Regions from separate parts of the Demequina lutea genome, predicted to be linked through region 2. Evidence: riboswitches for the same ligand, from Rfam matches in the RefSeq annotation. Region 2 holds a riboswitch; each other region holds the start of a gene.
The links. Region 2 has a riboswitch for thiamine pyrophosphate ahead of BKA03_RS11645 (ECF transporter S component). Riboswitches for the same ligand answer to the same signal wherever they lie in the genome.

Region 1 (5,537 bases), 1.2 Mb from region 2:
ACCCGTCATCGGCAGACCGTAGAGTTGCTCGGTGACGAACCGTCTCAGCGCGGCTGACGTCTGCGCCCTCCTTGAGAAATTGCGCGAGAGCACGCCTCTCGTTCAGTGCCTGACGAACACGGTGGTGACCAACTTCACCGCCAACGTTCTGCTCGCGATAGGTGCGACCCCAGCGATGACAGACATTCCGACCGAGGCAGGACTGCTTGCCGAAATCGCGTCGGCGACGTTGGTCAATGTTGGAACCCCGCATGCCGAGCAACGAATCGCGATGATCGAGGCCGCTCAGGCAGCCCACCATAAGGGCGGTCCATGGGTACTTGATCCCGTCGCTGTGGGTGCACTTCCGGTGCGCACGGCGTTGGCACGGGAGTTGCTGAAGTACTCGCCTACTGTGATTAGGGGAAACGCCTCCGAGATCAAGGCTTTGGCCGGCTTCGGGGCTGGCGGCCGAGGTGTGGATACGGTCGACAGCGCAGAAGGCGCGCTGGATGCCGCCACCCATCTCGCCCACACCCACGGTTCCACCGTCGCAATCTCCGGCGCAACCGACCTTGTCACGGACGGAACGGATGTGTTGCGGATCAGCAACGGGCACCGCTATTTGACTCTCGTCACCGGAGGGGGGTGTGCCTTGGGAGCCGTGACCGCGGCCTTCCTCGCGGTCGGAGAAGACCAGCTGGCCGCAACCGCATCGGCCACAGCTGTCTATACGATCGCGGCAGAATTGGCGGCGGTGAACGCGCATGGTCCTGGCACGTTCGCCATTGCCTTCATTGACGCGTTGGCTGCGATCGACGCGGCCGAGATCCAGTCGCGAGTCAAGATCGCATGACGGGTCGCCCGACTTTCACCGGCGGTGTGTATCTTGTCACGGACACCGTGCTGTGTGGTGAGCTCGGCGTCGTGGATACTGTGCGGGCAGCGGTCGCAGGGGGTGTCAGACTGGTCCAGATTCGGGACAAAACGGCCAGCGACACAGACTTTTACGATCTTGTCATGCGCACTGCAAATGCTGTCGGCGACCGGGCACTGCTCCTGGTCAATGACCGAGTCGACGCGTTCTTGGCCGCCCGTTCTGCTGGCGCCGCAGTACACGGCGTACATGTCGGGCAGGGCGACATGTCCCCGCTTCAGGTGAGACGAATTGTCGGGGCCGATGCTGTGATCGGGCTCACCGCCCACACGGCTGCGCACATTATGGATGCGCACCGCCTTCCTGAGAGCACCGTTGATTACTTCGGGGTCGGCGCCATTCGGCCCTCCGCAACCAAACCGGACCATCCCCGACCTCTTGGCGTCGTCGGCTTCAGAGCTCTTGCAAGTCTGACGTCGTTACCGTGCGTGGCCATCGGCGGCATCACGCTGGCGGACATGCCGATTCTTCGCCGTGCTGGGGCTGCAGGAGCCGCCGCGGTCTCAGCGATCTGCGGCGCGCCAGACCCACGGGCCAACACCGAAGCGCTCATCGCCGCGTGGGACGAATGACCGCCTCACCGCCCCTGGCAGTTCCTCGGGTTCTCAGCATTGCCGGAACAGACCCCGCAGGAGGTGCAGGTATTCAAGCCGACCTGAAGAGCATCGCCGCCTGTCCGAGATTCACGATGTGATCGTTCTGGTGAAAGGCGGTCACCTGCAGGGCCCGGAATCCCCCGACGCGCTCGTCGATGCTGTGGGCCACCTCGGTGACGGCCTGCAGTTGTTCGAGTTGACTGCGGCACGAGTGAGTAGCACGAACACGCACGGGACAGGCTGCTCCCTCTCCTCCGCGGTCACCACACTTCAGGCGCAGCTCAGCCACTGGACTGTCGCCCTGACCGTCGCGAAAGCGTGGCTGCAGGACAGCATCCGCCACGCCGACCAATTGGAGGTCGGGTCGGGCAATGGTCCCATCCACCATTTTCATCACCTGTGGGATGCCGCTTCGGAGGGGCAACGTTAGTTGAGAATCCCGACTTTGTTCGTTTCCGGACCCGTGATTCCGCCGATGAATACCAGCACACCGCCGAGGACGAGGAGCGCTGCGATTGCCGTCTGCTGCCCAAGGGCCGCTTGCAACGCTGGCAGGTAGTAGGGGTACAGCGCGGGGAGCACGATCGAGAGGCTGTACCCGACCCCGTACCCGCTGGAGCGAACGGCCGCAGGGAACCGTTCGGCAAGATATGCGCCGACCGGACCGTAGCCGGAAACCGTCACTACTTGCAGCGCTACAACCAACACCAGGGCGACCGGAATTCCGTTGGTGCGGAAGATCGCGAGGAATGTGATCGGCGCGAACACGGCGGCGAGCAGTCCGAAGCCCATGAAAAAGGTGCGCCTTCCCAGCACCGTCGACAGGTGTCCTGCCGCGAGCATCGTCACGGCCGATACTGCTGTGGCGCACAGCATCGTGAACGATATCGCTTGCGCACTCAGGTGGGAGGCAACCTTGAGCTCGCCAGTCAGAGTGGGAATCGCCATATCTGTCATGAGCCATAACCCAGTCATCAACACGAAGACCTGCACGAGCGCGCGGCGGTGCGGGCCAACGAAGATTTCCTTCAGCGGGTTTCGCGCCTTTAGCGCACCAGTCCAGACTGGTGAATCCACGACCGCAAAGCGGTAGTAGACCATCATCGCGACGGCAAGCGCCGACCCGAGCAGGAACGGAATACGCCAACCCCATGCACCATACATTTCCGGAGTAGAGGTGCTGAGGAGCACAAACACAATCCCGGCGATCGTCGCGTTCGCCCACGGAGACATCCACATGATGAACCCGCTGGCCAGACCTCGCCTCCTCGGGGCGGACCACTCCATCGCCAACGGCACAGCAGATGTATATTCCCCGCCCAGGAAGACCCCGCCCAGAAAACGCAGTCCGACGATGATGAATAGGGTTCCGTTACCCAGCACGGAATAGCCGGGGACCAGCGCAATGAGGAGCGTCGTCAGTGCGATCCCCGCGAGAGCAACTTTCGTCGTCCACGTCCGCCCAAACCGGTCAGCAATCGGACCAAAAATCGCGGCACCCAGAGGGCGGCCCAGAAGTGCCGCGACAAAAACTAGCCCGGCGTTGCCAACCAAATTGTTCGGACCGAACACCTCGGCGGCTGCGGGGGTCAAGGCAATAACTGGGAGGAAGATATCAAACTGATCAACGAAATTTCCGAAGATGCCACCGCGGAGTGCGCGGCGGACAGCGGTTGGCATCGTGGAGTTTCGCCCATCCGGGCGAACGAGGGCGGCCGCCTGGTTAGAGGGCTGGACAGAGTTATTCACCGAAGCTCACTTCCTTCGCCGGCATTACCCGGACAGGTTCAACGGTCGAAGCTGCGTCAGCTTCCTCTCAGCCCCTGCATCAGGGCTCCCGTGTGGATAGACATGACTATAGCGTCAGCCGAGAAGGCGCAAGACGCCGCCAGGGGGGATTTGCCCAAGCGTCGTTGACTCGCTGTAGCCTCGGCGCGTGACCTACACCTTCGCCGCCGAGCTCTACTTGTGGGCCGCACGCACCGACTGCTGGGTGTTCGCGAACCTCCCCGAGGACGTGGCCGACGAGATCGAGGATGCCGCACCCGAGCCCCGCAGGGGCTTTGGGGCCGTCAAGGTCGAGGTCACCGTGGGCTCCAGCACGTGGCGCACGTCGGTGTTCCCCTCGAAGCAGGACGCCACGTTCGTGCTCCCGGTCAAGAAGGCGATCCTCAAGGCCGAATCTCTCAGAGCGGGGGAGACCGCCACGTTCATCCTGCGCACCGTCTGACAGGCGCACGCCCGGCCGATAGGGCTAGGTCGTGGGTGACGACGATTTGGGCAACTACGACCCCAGCAGCAGCTCCGCGATCACGGCCGGGAGTGCGTCGGCCACGTCCAGCGCGACGATGGGCCCGCCGCCAGAAGCCGCCTCCGCGGCCCGCGCGTGCACCCAGGACGCCGCCGCCCCGGCATCGGCCGCCGATAGCCCCGACGCGAGCAGCGCGCCCGCGATGCCCGCCAGCACGTCCCCGGCTCCGGCGGTCGCGAGCCATGCGGGGGCCTCCTCGAGCTCGACGACGGCGCCGCCTGCGGACGCGATGATCGTCCGCGAACCCTTCAGCAACACGGTGGCGCGAGCCGTCTCGGCGAGAAGCCGCGCGTGGCCCGCCCTGTCGCGCTCGACATCGGCCAGAGTCACGTCGTGGCGAATTGCCGCGAGGGCCCTCACGAGCTCGCGCGCATGGGGCGTGAGGAGCACTCGGTCGGGTGGGGTTTGCCGAGCGCCCGCCGCACGTGACCGCACGCAAGCCTCGAGCGCGCCGGCATCGGCCACCAGGGGCGTCCCGGAGGCAAGAGCCGCGCCAATGACGGCGTCCTGTCCTGGGTGATCGGCCACGCCACTGCCCACGATCCACGCCGAGGCGTGGGGGAGACGGTCGGAGGCATCGGCTGGATCGTGAACGACGACCTCGGGCCGATACGCGAGAACCAGGTCCTGGGCGCGGCGAGGGCCGACGTAGCGCACCATCCCGACCCCAGCGCGCGCGGCGCCGCACGCGACCAAGACGGCCGCCCCCGGATAGGCCTCGGAGCCGGCGACAATGCCGACAACCCCTCGCGAATACTTGTCGTCGTGAGCCTGGGGGCGCGGCCACACCGCCGCGACCCAGGACCGATCTACGGAATCCATACCCATAGCCTGGCACGCGCGCCGCTAGCGGCGGACCTTGAGCGGCCCCGAGGCGCTTCGCGACGTGAAAGAATGCGTCCATGGCCACGCGAGAAATCCGAGTGGTGGGCGACCCAGTGCTGCGCACCCCCTGCGAACCGATCACCGAAATCACCGAGAGCGTGCGCGCCTTGGTCGAGGACCTGCTCGAGACCGTCGATCACGACGGCAGGGCCGGACTCGCGGCAAATCAGATCGGCGTGAGCCTGCGGGCCTTCTCCTGGAATATCGACGGAGACATCGGCTACGTGCTGAACCCCGAGATTGTGGAGAACTCCGCCGAGCTTCAGGAGCTCGGTGACGAGGGTTGCCTATCGGTTCCTGGTCTCTGGTTCGCGTGTGAGCGCCCGCTCTACGCGAAGGCGATCGGCACCGACCTCAACGGCAATCAGGTGGTAGTCGAGGGCGAGGACATTTGGGCCCGGCTCGTCAACCACGAGGTAGATCACCTCGGCGGCAAGCTCTACATCGACAGGCTGGCCAAGGAAGAGCGCCGCAGGGCCATGAAGGAACTGCGCGCGCAAATCGACGCTTAGGGCGGCGACCTCCAGAGCTGCGACTTCTAAACGACGTCGACACCCACGTCGGCCACGACGATGCGGCCCGCAGCCCCGGAAGCGGGGGCGGTTACGAGGCACCACGACGGAGCGGTGAACGCAACCGTCACGTTGGCCGTTACATGCGTGCCCGTCACCTCTCCGCTATCGGCATCGAGGCCGCTCGGAAGATCGACGGAAACGATCACGGCGCTCGACGGGATGACGCTCACCAGGTGATCCGCAGGGGCCCTCAAGCCCGCCGTGCCGCCCAGGCCAGCAATGCCATCGATCACCAGATCCGCCGTCTTGACCTC
Region 2 (5,537 bases):
GTTGAGAGCAACCCTGAGGAGGGGACATGACCGATCACAAAACGCGCGACCTCGACACACTGCTGAGCGAGTGCGCACCCGCGATCAGCGAGCACGGGCCTTTGCGCGGTGCTGCGCTTGAGGCCATGGCGCGGGACGCGCGCCCGACTCCGCGACGTGTGCGTCGTCCGCTCGCGATCGGCGCGGGAGCCTTCGCGCTTCTGCTCGCTGGCGGTGCCGCGGCGGGCGCGGCGTACGACTGGCACGTGCCGTGGCAAGACGATGCCGCGCCGTTCGCCTTCGCGTTGCCGAGCGGAGCCGAGTGCAACGGAATTCTGGGCAATGTGCAGGGTCCGGCCGATGAGGTGGCGGCGACCAACGCCTTCTTGGGCCGCTCAAATCTGCTCGACGTCGTCGACATCGATGCCGGGATCGCCTGGCTCCGCGCGCACCCGATGCCGTTCCAGCTTGCGGACGGTAGCGAGGAAATCATGGTTCCAGGCAGTCCCCACTGGACGGCCGACTTTGAGTACGAGTTGGGCTTCCAAATGGCGTACCAGGACGCAATTCGGTCCAACCTCGCCGCCCAGGGCTACGACATGAACTCGCTGGAAGGGTGGGAAGCAGTCCTTACGTGCCCCAATGCCGAACTTCCGGACATGACGGACGTCGTCGGGTGAATGACGTCGTCCCCGCGCTCGACGAGAACGCCGGCGCGCTGCTCAACTACCTTGAGCGGCGCATCGGCATCGACGACGCACCCGACGCGCTCGCCGAGGTGATGACAGTGGTGTGGCGCCGGGAGGGTGACCTGCCAGCGGATGCCACCGAGGCACGCATGTGGATGTTCGGGATCGCCAAGGGGGTGTTGGCGAACGCGGCGCGGGGCAAGGTGCGCCGCGCCAAGTTGGCCGGCCGGTTGCGAGCGGTGACGGCGGCATCGGATGGTGCGGCATCTGCGACAACGCCGCCTGCGGATCAGGGTCACGACGTGCGCGACGCGATCGCCCGCCTCGACCCCGAGCTCGCCGAGGTGGTGCGCCTGGTCCACTGGGACGGCTTCAGTCTGGGGGAGGTCGCCGCGCTCGAAGCGATCCCTGCCTCCACGGTGCGCAGCCGCTACGCGCGCGCGAAGCGGGAACTCGCGGTGGCGCTGGGCATCGCTGCAAGAGAGCCCGTGGTGGAGCGAGCCTAGAACGCGCTTGGGGGAGCTGGCGCGAGCACGCTCCAGATTGGTGGACGCCGCGTCGATTCGGCGCTCATGACCACTCATGAGGGTCCCATGCACCTCAGTCGGCGCTGGTGACCACTCGCGTCGAGCCACCACGGCACGCGCTCACAACGGGCGAGTGGGCGTGAGCGCCGACTGGGACGCAGCAGCCACCGCTGAGTGGTCACCAGCGCCGACTAGGGCGTTTAGACGCCCAGCAGGGCCTCCACATCGGCACGCAGGGCTGCCATGGCCTCGGTGGCACGAGCGCGCGCACCGCGCACGTCACCACCGCGCACGTCACCACCGCGCACGTCACCACCAACGCCATCGACACCAACGCCGTCGACACCAGCGCCATCGACACCAGCGCCGTCACCAACGGCCAAGGGCTCGATGACCTCGAGGTACGCCTTGACCTTCGGCTCGGTCCCGGATGGCCGAATGATGACCCGCGCGCCCGACTCCGCGGCAAGGTGCAGCCCGTTCGTGGGCAGCAGTCCCGCGAAGCCTTCGTTCATGTCGTCGGTGGCGATTACGGGCGACCCGGCGAGCGTTGCAGGGGGAGAGGCGAGCAAGCGAGACATCAACTCAGGGATCTGCGCCACGTCGTCAAAACGGGCAGATACCTGGGACGACAGGTACACGCCGTACTCGCGCGCGAGGTCGTCGATCGCGTCGGCCAACGTGCGGCCGGCCGCCTTCAACTCGGACACCATCTCCGCGATCATCACTGCGGTTGAGATCCCGTCCTTGTCCAGCACTAACTCGGGTGCAACGCAATAGCCGAGCGCCTCCTCGTAGCCGTAGACCAGGCCGGGAGCCCGCGCGATCCACTTGAAGCCGGTGAGCGTCGAGGCGTGGCGCAGTCCGTGGCGCGCGGCAATGGCCGCGAGTTGCTGAGACGAGACGATCGAGTTCGCCAGCGTGGGGGTGGCCGACGCGGGGGCGACGGGGGTGGTTGACGCGGGGGCGACGGGTGCGGTTGACGCGGGGGCGACGGGTGCGGTTGACGCGGGGGCGGAGGGGACGGCAGACGGCGGTGCCGAGGCGTCACGGGTCATCGCGGCGAGCCGTTGAGCGATGCGCTCGCCCAGCAGCGAGCCCACCACGTCGCCGTGCAGCATCTGCCAGCCGCCGTCGATCACGGTCGCGACCGCGCAGCGGTCCGTGTCGGGGTCGTTGGCAATCACCACATCGGCCTCGATGGTCGTGGCCAGCTTGAGTGCGAGGTCGATCGCGCCGGGCTCCTCGGGGTTGGGGAAGGCGACGGTGGGGAAGTCAGGGTCCGGCGTGGCCTGCTCGGGCACGGAGGTGAGGTCGGTGAAGCCCGCGCGGCTCAGCGCGTTGCGCACGGTCGCATCGCCGACGCCGTGGATGGGGGTCAGGACGACGCGCAGCGCCGCGCGCCTTGCGGCCACGGATGCGGGTGACGAGGCGTCGCCGGAAGCGGCCACGGTGGCGGGCACCAGCGCGGCCACCTTCGCCGCGTACTCGTCGACGATGCTCGGGTCGAGGACCTCCCAGCCGGACTCGGCGTGGGGCACCGACGCGACGGATGGCACCGCGGCGATGAGCGCGGCGATCCCGGCATCGTGCGGCGGAACGATCTGTGCGCCCGCGGCCTCGGGCGTGATCGAGGCGCCCAGGTAGACCTTGTAGCCGTTGTCCCATGCGGGGTTGTGCGAGGCGGTGACCATCACGCCAGCGTCGGCGCCGAGCGCCCGCACCGCGTAGGCGAGCAAAGGGGTGGGGAGCGCGGAGGGCAACAGCAGGGCCCGGTGTCCCGCCGCGACGGCCACGGCAACGGTGTCCACGGCGAAGTCATGCGAGCGGTGGCGGGCGTCGTAGCCGACCACGATTGTGCCCGGATGGCCAAGTTGCGCGGTCATGTATGACGACAGACCCGACGCCGCGCGAATGACGACGGCGCGGTTCATGCGGTTCGGTCCGGCGCCGATGCGGCCGCGGAGGCCGGCGGTGCCGAACTGCAAAAGCCCCGAGAATCGGTCCTCGAGATCGACCAACGCACCTGGCTGCTTGGCGACCGCGGCGTCGAGTACGGACTCGAGCTCGGCCTTGGTGGCGTCGTCGGGATCGTCCGTCAGCCAGATGATCGCCTTGCGGAACAGGTCGTCGGTTTCGGACATCACATCTTCCCGACGACATCCGCGAGCAGGCGAGAGATGCGCGGCCCCGCCTCCCGACCGGCGTCGAGCACCTCTTGGTGATTGAGGTGTTCGCCGCCGATGCCCGCTCCAAGGTTCGTCACGAGCGACAGGCCGAGAATCTCCATCCCCTCCGCGCGGGCGGCAATCGCTTCAAGCGCTGTCGACATGCCCACGAGGTGCGCGCCCCAGCCCGCCGCCATCTGCACCTCGGCGGGGGTTTCGTACTGGGGGCCGGTGAACTGGATGTAGACGCCCTCCGGAAGCGTGGGGTCCACCTCGCGCGCGAGCGAGCGCAAGCGCGAGGAGTAGAGGTCAACGAGGTCCACGAAGGTGGCGCCCTCAAGCGGGGTAACCCCGGTGAAGTTGATGTGGTCACTGATCAGAACCACCGAGCCGGCCCCCACCTCGGGGCGCGTTGATCCGCAACCGTTCGTCAGCACCAGCTGCGTGCAGCCCGCCGCGGCGGCCATGCGCACCGCGTGGGCCACCTTGGCAGCGTCGCGCACTTGGTAGTAGTGCTGCCGCGCGCCCAAGACAAGCACGTGGCGTCCGTCGGCCAGGCGAAGCGAGCGCAGCAAGGGGCTGTGACCGGGGACGACGTGCGCGTCAAAGCCGGGAATCTCGGCCGCGGAAACGGAGGCGACCTCCTCGCCGATGAGTTCTGCAGCGCCGCCCCATCCGGACCCCAGGACAAGGGCGATGTCGTGGTGCGCGATCCCCGTGCGATCGGCGAGGACGGCTGCGGCCTCTGCGGCCAACGCGTGAGCTGTCATAGATCGAGCCTAATCGCCCAGAACGGCACCGGCCACGGACCTGGCGCGGGGGTGTAGCATCGTCAGCGACAGGGGAGCGCCATCCGGCGCTGAGAGTGCGGCTTGCCGCAGACCCTCGAACCTGCTCCGGTTAGCACCGGCGAAGGGAGTCGGGAAGTCTCAAGTGCTCGGCGTGCGGCATGGTGTCGAACGGCGAGTTGCTTCCCCGAGGTGTCCAACGGATTCCACGGGAGCACAAAATCATGACCACGCACCACATCAAGAAGTCCGGCATCGACCGGACGAACAGTTCCGCGCGTTTTGTACTCGCCTCCGGGAGGCCGATGGCCTGGCGGGGCATCGACCTCATCACGGCGGCCATGCTCGCCGTCGCGTTTGGCGTCGTCTTCTGGGCGTTTGACACCTTCGTCTACCCGGGCGTTGGCGTCGTGACGGCCGCCTTCCCCCCGGCCGCCGAACTGGCTCTCGGCGTGTGGCTCATCCCCGCGGTAGTGGGTGGCCTGGTAGTGCGCCGACCGGGTGCGGCCGTGCTCACCGAAGTGATCGCGGCCAGCGTCGAACTCTTCCTCGGCAATCAGTGGGGTGTTGCCGTGTTGCTGTCGGGCACGCTACAGGCGCTTGGAGTCGAGTTGGTTCTCGCGATGCTGCTCTGGCGGCGGTTCGGCGTGGTGATCGCCGCGCTCGGCGGGCTTCTCTCGGCAGCGATGGAAATCACCGGCTACGAGTGGTGGTCGTATGTGGCCGGCTACTCGTGGACCTGGAAACTCGTGTATCTCGCTTGCGGGATGGTATCCGGCGGCTTGATCGCCGGCGTCGGAGGTTGGGCGCTCGTGCGGGCCCTTGCCCGCTCGGGCGCCCTGAATGCGTTCCCCGCCGGGCAGGAAGTCCATGAGGCCGACGCACTCCGCTGATGTGACGGTCCCACCCCCGCGGACGCGCGTGGGCGGTGCTCTTGTCGACATCCAAGACCTGATCTGGCGGCCATTCGGCCGGCGGACGCCCATTCTCGACGGGCTAACCTTGCGCATCGAACCGGGAACGCGAGTGCTGCTCGCCGGGCCGAGCGGCTGCGGGAAGTCGACGTTGCTGCGCGCGATAGCGGGTGTGCTGACCACGACGGAGTCGGGTGAGCTCGCGGGCTCCGTGACTGTCGACGGCGCGGGTTTCGGCGGAGTCGTCTCCCAGAGCAGCGACCTGAACGGCCCCCATTCCCGCGGCGAGGGCGCGAACGTGGGCCTGCTGGTGCAGGACCCCGCAGACGCCGCGGTGGCCGGTCGAGTGGGCCGCGACGTCGCCTTCGGCCTCGAGAACATTGGGGTCGGCCGGGCCGACATCTGGCAGCGCGTGAGACGAACGCTGGACGCGGTGGGCTTTCCGTATGGTCCTCACCACCCGGTGGAGGCG
Region 3 (5,537 bases), 250 kb from region 2:
TTCGATGGGCGTTGGTAGAGACGAGTTCCAGTCGGCGACCGCCCGCTCGACGATCGCGACGGTCCCATCCTTGGACGCGTCGTCAGAGACGACCACTTCCCACGGAGCGGGGTCCTGGGAAAGGATGCTGAGCAGTTGCTGCTCGATAAATGCCTCACCGTTGTGCGTGCATAGGGCAACGGAGATCCGCGGTGGCGGGAGGCTCCCAATCAACTCGGCGCCCTACTGCCCGTCGTGTGGGACGGAGTCGAGGTACGCCTTGATTGTCGAGTCGACATCGCCCACCTGCATCAGTTCGCCCTTATTGATCCATGCCGCCTGGTCGCACATGTTGCGCACGGTCTCGGTGGAATGGCTCACCAAAATCACGGTCTTGCCTGCCTCCTTGAGCGCGCCAAACCGCTCGAAACACCGCTCCTGAAACTCGGCGTCGCCCACCGAGAGCACCTCGTCAACCACCAAAATGTCCGGATCAACGTTGATCGAGATGGCGAAACCCAAGCGCACATACATGCCGGAGGAGTAATTCTTGACGGGTTGGTCGATGAACTGGCCCACTCCGGCGAAGTCGACGATCTCATCGATCTTCGCCTCCACCTGCTTCTTGCTCATCCCCAAGATCGAGCCGTTCAGGTAGATGTTCTCCCTGCCCGAAAGTTCACTGTGGAATCCGGAGCCGACCTCAAGCATCGCGGCCACGCGGCCGGTGTGCGAAATCGTTCCCTTGTTGGGGTAATAGATGTTCGCGAGGCACTTGAGCAGGGTCGACTTTCCGGAGCCGTTGCTGCCAATGAGTCCGAACGTGGACCCCTTTGGCACGTCGAAAGACACGTCCTTAAGCGCCCAGAAATCCTCGTGCACGGACGTGCGGCGGCGCATGATGGCCGCCTTGAGCGTCTGATTGCGCTCGTAGTACATGCGAAAACTCTTGCTCACGTGGTCGACGTGGACTGCAATCTCCGTCATAGCGCCTCCGCAAGGCCGCGGGCGTGGCGTTGGAACACGATGAGCCCAAGCACGATCGACACAGCGGCGGCCGAGAAGGACCAGACCCAGTCGGACAGGTCCGGCATTCGGTTGTCGTACAACAGTGTCCTGAAGAGATTGACGATGTGTTCCATGGGGTTCAGGTGGAAGATGTCCGCCACCGTGATGCGGGTTCCCGCGAGCCCCCCGAGCTCCACCGACTTTGTGTCGACCAATGTCGCCGGATAAATGATGGGCGTCAGGTACATCCACATCTGCAGAGCAATGGAGATGAAGTATTGGGTGTCCCTGAAGTGCACGTTGGCAATCGAGAGCATGAGCGCAAGCCCTGCGGCAAAGAGCGCGAGCAATACCATCGCGACCAAGACCAAAGGAATCCACGGAATGACAAACCCGCCGACGACCGTGAGGGCGATGACGAGCACGCCCATCTCAAACATCCAGTTGTAGCCCGCGGAACCGACGACGGCTAACGGCAGCACGATGCGAGTGAAGGACACCTTCTGGATGAGGTTCGCGTTTTCCACAAGCGATCCAGCACCCTGGTTAATGACTGTCGCCAGAAAGGTCCAGGGGAGAAGTCCGCACAGGAGCCAGATGGCGAAGACGTTCAGCCCACTGGGGCTTCCTGCATCGGGCTGAACCTTGATCACGAACTTGAAAACGAACGTGTAGATGAGCATCAGTGCCAGGGGGTTGACGAGCGACCACAACTGGCCAAGCACGGTGCGCTTGTACTTGCCGCGCACCTCACGCATTGTCAGGTTCGTCAGAAGTTCACGCGCACCAAAGATTTCCTTTAGGTAGTTCACGTCACCTCCCGAACCACTCGTCAACGGCGTTGGAGCCCGGACCAGTCTAGGGTGCGCGCGCAACTACGGTAACTCTCGCGCCGAGCATCGTCCGCTCGTCTCCTTATCGCGTTGGACCCGCACCATAGTGAGGTACACGACAGGGGAGCGCCTCCGTTCACACCGAACTGGTCAGGGCGCTGAGAGTGCGGACCGCCACAGACCCTCGAACCTGATCCGGCTCGCACCGGCGTAGGGAGTCGACACTCGTCCCCTCCTTAACCGGGAGGAATCCATATGCCTCAGACGAATGCGGCCGCGCGGGCGGCAGTTGCCATCGCCTTGATCCCTTTGACTCTGGCGGCGTGCTCACCTTCGGCGACCGAACCAAACCCGAGCGTCTCCCCACGGGAGGGGCTTCGGGCTCGTATTCCAAAATGGCCGGCTTTTTCCTCATAGGACAGTCGAGGGCAACGTCGCCTTCGGCCTAGAGAGTTCTGGGATGCCGCGCCGTCAACGCAGCGGGCGAGTCGCCGCTGTCTTATAGATGGTGGGCCTCGCAGGCTTCGGCCCGAGAGACACGAGGGACCTCTCGGGCGGCGAGAGGCAGAGGGTCGCGTTGGCCCGCTCCCTGGCGCCCTCTCCTCGTCTGCTGGCTCTCGATGAGCCGCCCTCTTCCCTCGATGCCGAGCTACGAACCCGTCTAGGCGCTGAGGTGCGAGACATCCTGCGGTCCGCAGGGACCACCTTCATCATGGTCACGCACGACGCTGCCGAGGGGGAGTTGGTCGACGATCGCGTGGTTCTCATGTCTGATGGCCGCCTGATCGACGCGTGACTCCGCGCGCAGCCACGCGGTGCTTGCGGCACGCGGCACGCGCCGAAACGGTACTAGCAGTCGCAAACGATGCGCTGTGCGGGGACGCCCGCTGGCACGGTCAGCGGGTCCGCAGCCCTCGTCGCGTCCACGATGATCTCGACCCCCGTCGCGTCACGCGCCACGCGATCGACTGGAAGACCCTCCCTTGCCCAGTACTCGAAGCCGCCGATCATCTCCTTCACTGCATAGCCGCCCTCCGAGATGATCAGGCCCGCTCGCGTCGCGCCATTGCACCCTGGGCCCCAGCAATAGACGACGAACTGGGTCCCGACGGGGTACGTCGGGATCACATTCGGCATTTCCGGCTTGGTCACGTGCACGGCTCCCCTGGCGTGGCCCTGGTCCCAGGCCTCGTCGCCGCGGGTATCCACGAAGACGAATCCCGGTTGGCCCGATTCGAGCGCCGCGTGGACGTCACCTGGATCCGTCTCGAACCGGAGCCGCGCGGCAAAGTGCGCGGCCGCTTGGGCAGGTGTTTGCGCGGAGGACATGACTCGTACGGTAGGCGCGGGCGGGTCCGCCAGTCCACCTTCCGGTGGCTCCTATGATGACGATGAGGAGTTGCCCGTGACATTTCAGCCCGAGCACGAACCAAGCGGGGACGAACGCTCGCGCGCCGAAGCATCGGCTGGCGACCCATCGAATGGCGGCGACGGCACGGCAGGAGACGGCGACACGTCTCGGCGACCTCCCGAGTCCCCCGCACAGGACTTCGCGGCGGTTCCCGGCCCCGACGACGAGGCGCCGATGTGGCTCGTCGCATCGCTCGAACGCGGCGAACCGCTCGCACCGCCACCACAGCCGCGGCAGCCCACCCAGGGAACAACGCCGTCGTCGGCTGGCTGGCCGGTCCACGAACCGTCCGCAGCCTGGCCCCCGCAGCCGTCTCGCGACGCCGAGTATTCCCGTGCAGCCCAAGCGTCGTTCCCTGCCGGCCCTGATTGGATCGAGCCAGTGAGTGGTGCCGGCGCCCACAAGGCACGACGACGCATCTCACAGATCGTGGTGCTCGTCCTCGTGCTCGCGGTGGCCGTGGTGGGGGGACGCCTCGCGTTCGGGGCGCTGACAGCAACGCCTGACGACTACACCGCGCCGCTGATCTCGCCTCAAGACGTCGCGACTGAGGGCGGCCTGATGTGGATATCGCAGACGGGCAAGGCAGCGCTCGAGGTGGACCCCACGTGGACAAACGAATCGAGCGTCGAGTCAGGAGACGTCTCCGGGCTCTTCTCGCACGAAGTGACGGTCTATGCGAGCACCTGGACGTTGCCGGGAGGTGCAGGCACCGTCAGGATGTTCGAGGCCGCGGACCCTGAGGCCTCGAACCAGACCCTCACCGCAATCCACGAAAGTGCGGTCTCCTCGGCAAGCAAATTGGTCATGAAAGACATGGGCGATGTCGTGCAGGTAGCCCCCACGATTCCGCACGGCGTGACCACGTCAACCGGCCTGCACGGCCGGGTCAGCGACCTGGCTTGGAATGCGAGCGGCAAGCACGGCACGGTGACGGTGTACACGTTCATGCATCACGGCCGTGTCGTGATCGTGCAGGTGACCGTGGTTGGTGACACCGGCACTCAACCCAGTGTGGGCCGTGCGGTTAGCACGCTTCGCATCGATAAGTAGATCCCCCGCCATCTTCGAGTCGGATGGGTGCCTCATTGCCATTCTGAGAACTTGAGCAGGGTTCGCTCAACTTTGCCCCTTTCAACTTGACACGCTTCGCGCCGAGGCGTAACTTGAGTGCATACCGCTCAAGTCTCGAGCGGGCAGTCGCAATGGCGGGAGAACCCCGCACAAGGAGGAGCCACCATGTCCCGTGCAGTAGGCATTGACCTCGGCACCACGAACTCGTGCGTCGCCGTGCTTGAGGGTGGCGAGCCCACCGTCATCGCAAACGCGGAAGGCACCCGCACCACCCCATCCGTGGTCGCGTTCTCGAAGACTGGCGAGGTGCTCGTTGGCGAAATCGCCAAGCGTCAGGCCGTCACCAACGTCGATCGCACCATTTCCTCGGTCAAGCGCCACATGGGCACCGACTGGAACGTGAAGATCGACGACAAGAAGTACACGCCGCAGGAGATTTCCGCGCGCATCCTGGGCAAGCTTAAGCGCGACGCCGAGGAGTACTTGGGCGAGAAGGTGACCGATGCGGTCATCACCGTCCCCGCGTACTTCAACGACCACCAGCGCCAGGCCACGAAGGACGCCGGCGAGATCGCGGGCCTCAACGTGCTACGCATCGTCAATGAGCCCACCGCGGCCGCTCTCGCGTACGGGCTGGACAAGGGCAAGGAGGACGAACTCATCCTCGTCTTCGACCTCGGTGGTGGAACGTTCGACGTCTCGCTGCTCGAGGTGGGCAAGGACGAGGACGAATTCTCGACCATTCAGGTGCGCGCCACCGCCGGCGACAACCGCCTCGGCGGCGACGACTGGGACCAGCGCATCGTCGACTTCCTGGTCAAGGAGGTCAAGAACTCCGAAGGCATCGACCTGACCAAGGACAGGTCGGCCGTCCAGCGCCTGCGTGAGGCGGCCGAGCAGGCCAAGAAGGAACTCAGCTCCGCGCAGCAGACCACGATCTCGCTCCAGTACCTGAGCATCGGCGAGAACGGCCCCGTCCACGTGGACATCAAGCTCACGCGAGCCCAGTTCCAGGAGATGACCAAGGATCTGCTCGAGCGCACCAAGGCGCCGTTCCACCAGGTGATCAAGGACGCCGGCATCAAGTTGGCCGACATCGACCACGTGGTCATGGTGGGTGGTTCGACGCGCATGCCCGCCGTGACCGAGGTCGTCAAGGAACTCACCGGCGGCCAGGAGCCAAACAAGGGCGTCAACCCCGACGAGGTCGTCGCCGTAGGCGCCGCGCTCCA

Region 1: another riboswitch for thiamine pyrophosphate. It lies ahead of BKA03_RS06070 (MFS transporter); the one in region 2 lies ahead of BKA03_RS11645 (ECF transporter S component).
Region 3: another riboswitch for thiamine pyrophosphate. It lies ahead of BKA03_RS12820 (ATP-binding cassette domain-containing protein); the one in region 2 lies ahead of BKA03_RS11645 (ECF transporter S component).

What each region holds. Positions count from the first base shown of each region.
Region 1 is NZ_JACBZO010000001.1:1,238,350-1,243,886, forward strand. Features, by position in the region: gene thiC (phosphomethylpyrimidine synthase ThiC) at 1-22, shown strand, start outside; gene thiM (hydroxyethylthiazole kinase) at 32-835, shown strand; gene thiE (thiamine phosphate synthase) at 832-1,488, shown strand; gene BKA03_RS15815 (bifunctional hydroxymethylpyrimidine kinase/phosphomethylpyrimidine kinase) at 1,607-1,942, shown strand; gene BKA03_RS06070 (MFS transporter) at 1,939-3,261, opposite strand; TPP riboswitch at 3,255-3,363, opposite strand; gene BKA03_RS06075 (DUF1905 domain-containing protein) at 3,449-3,742, shown strand; gene BKA03_RS06080 (NAD(P)H-hydrate dehydratase) at 3,797-4,645, opposite strand; gene def (peptide deformylase) at 4,726-5,220, shown strand; gene BKA03_RS06090 (NAD(P)H-hydrate epimerase) at 5,247-5,537, opposite strand, start outside.
Region 2 is NZ_JACBZO010000001.1:2,418,745-2,424,281, reverse strand. Features, by position in the region: gene BKA03_RS11665 (hypothetical protein) at 27-659, shown strand; gene BKA03_RS11660 (RNA polymerase sigma factor) at 656-1,174, shown strand; gene BKA03_RS11655 (phospho-sugar mutase) at 1,396-3,339, opposite strand; gene BKA03_RS11650 (purine-nucleoside phosphorylase) at 3,339-4,133, opposite strand; TPP riboswitch at 4,194-4,298, shown strand; gene BKA03_RS11645 (ECF transporter S component) at 4,376-5,044, shown strand; gene BKA03_RS11640 (ATP-binding cassette domain-containing protein) at 5,022-5,537, shown strand, end outside.
Region 3 is NZ_JACBZO010000001.1:2,668,927-2,674,463, forward strand. Features, by position in the region: gene BKA03_RS12805 (glycosyltransferase family 2 protein) at 1-213, opposite strand, end outside; gene BKA03_RS12810 (ABC transporter ATP-binding protein) at 223-966, opposite strand; gene BKA03_RS12815 (ABC transporter permease) at 963-1,799, opposite strand; TPP riboswitch at 1,931-2,054, shown strand; gene BKA03_RS12820 (ATP-binding cassette domain-containing protein) at 2,326-2,616, shown strand; gene BKA03_RS12825 (rhodanese-like domain-containing protein) at 2,670-3,149, opposite strand; gene BKA03_RS12830 (hypothetical protein) at 3,226-4,284, shown strand; gene dnaK (molecular chaperone DnaK) at 4,471-5,537, shown strand, end outside.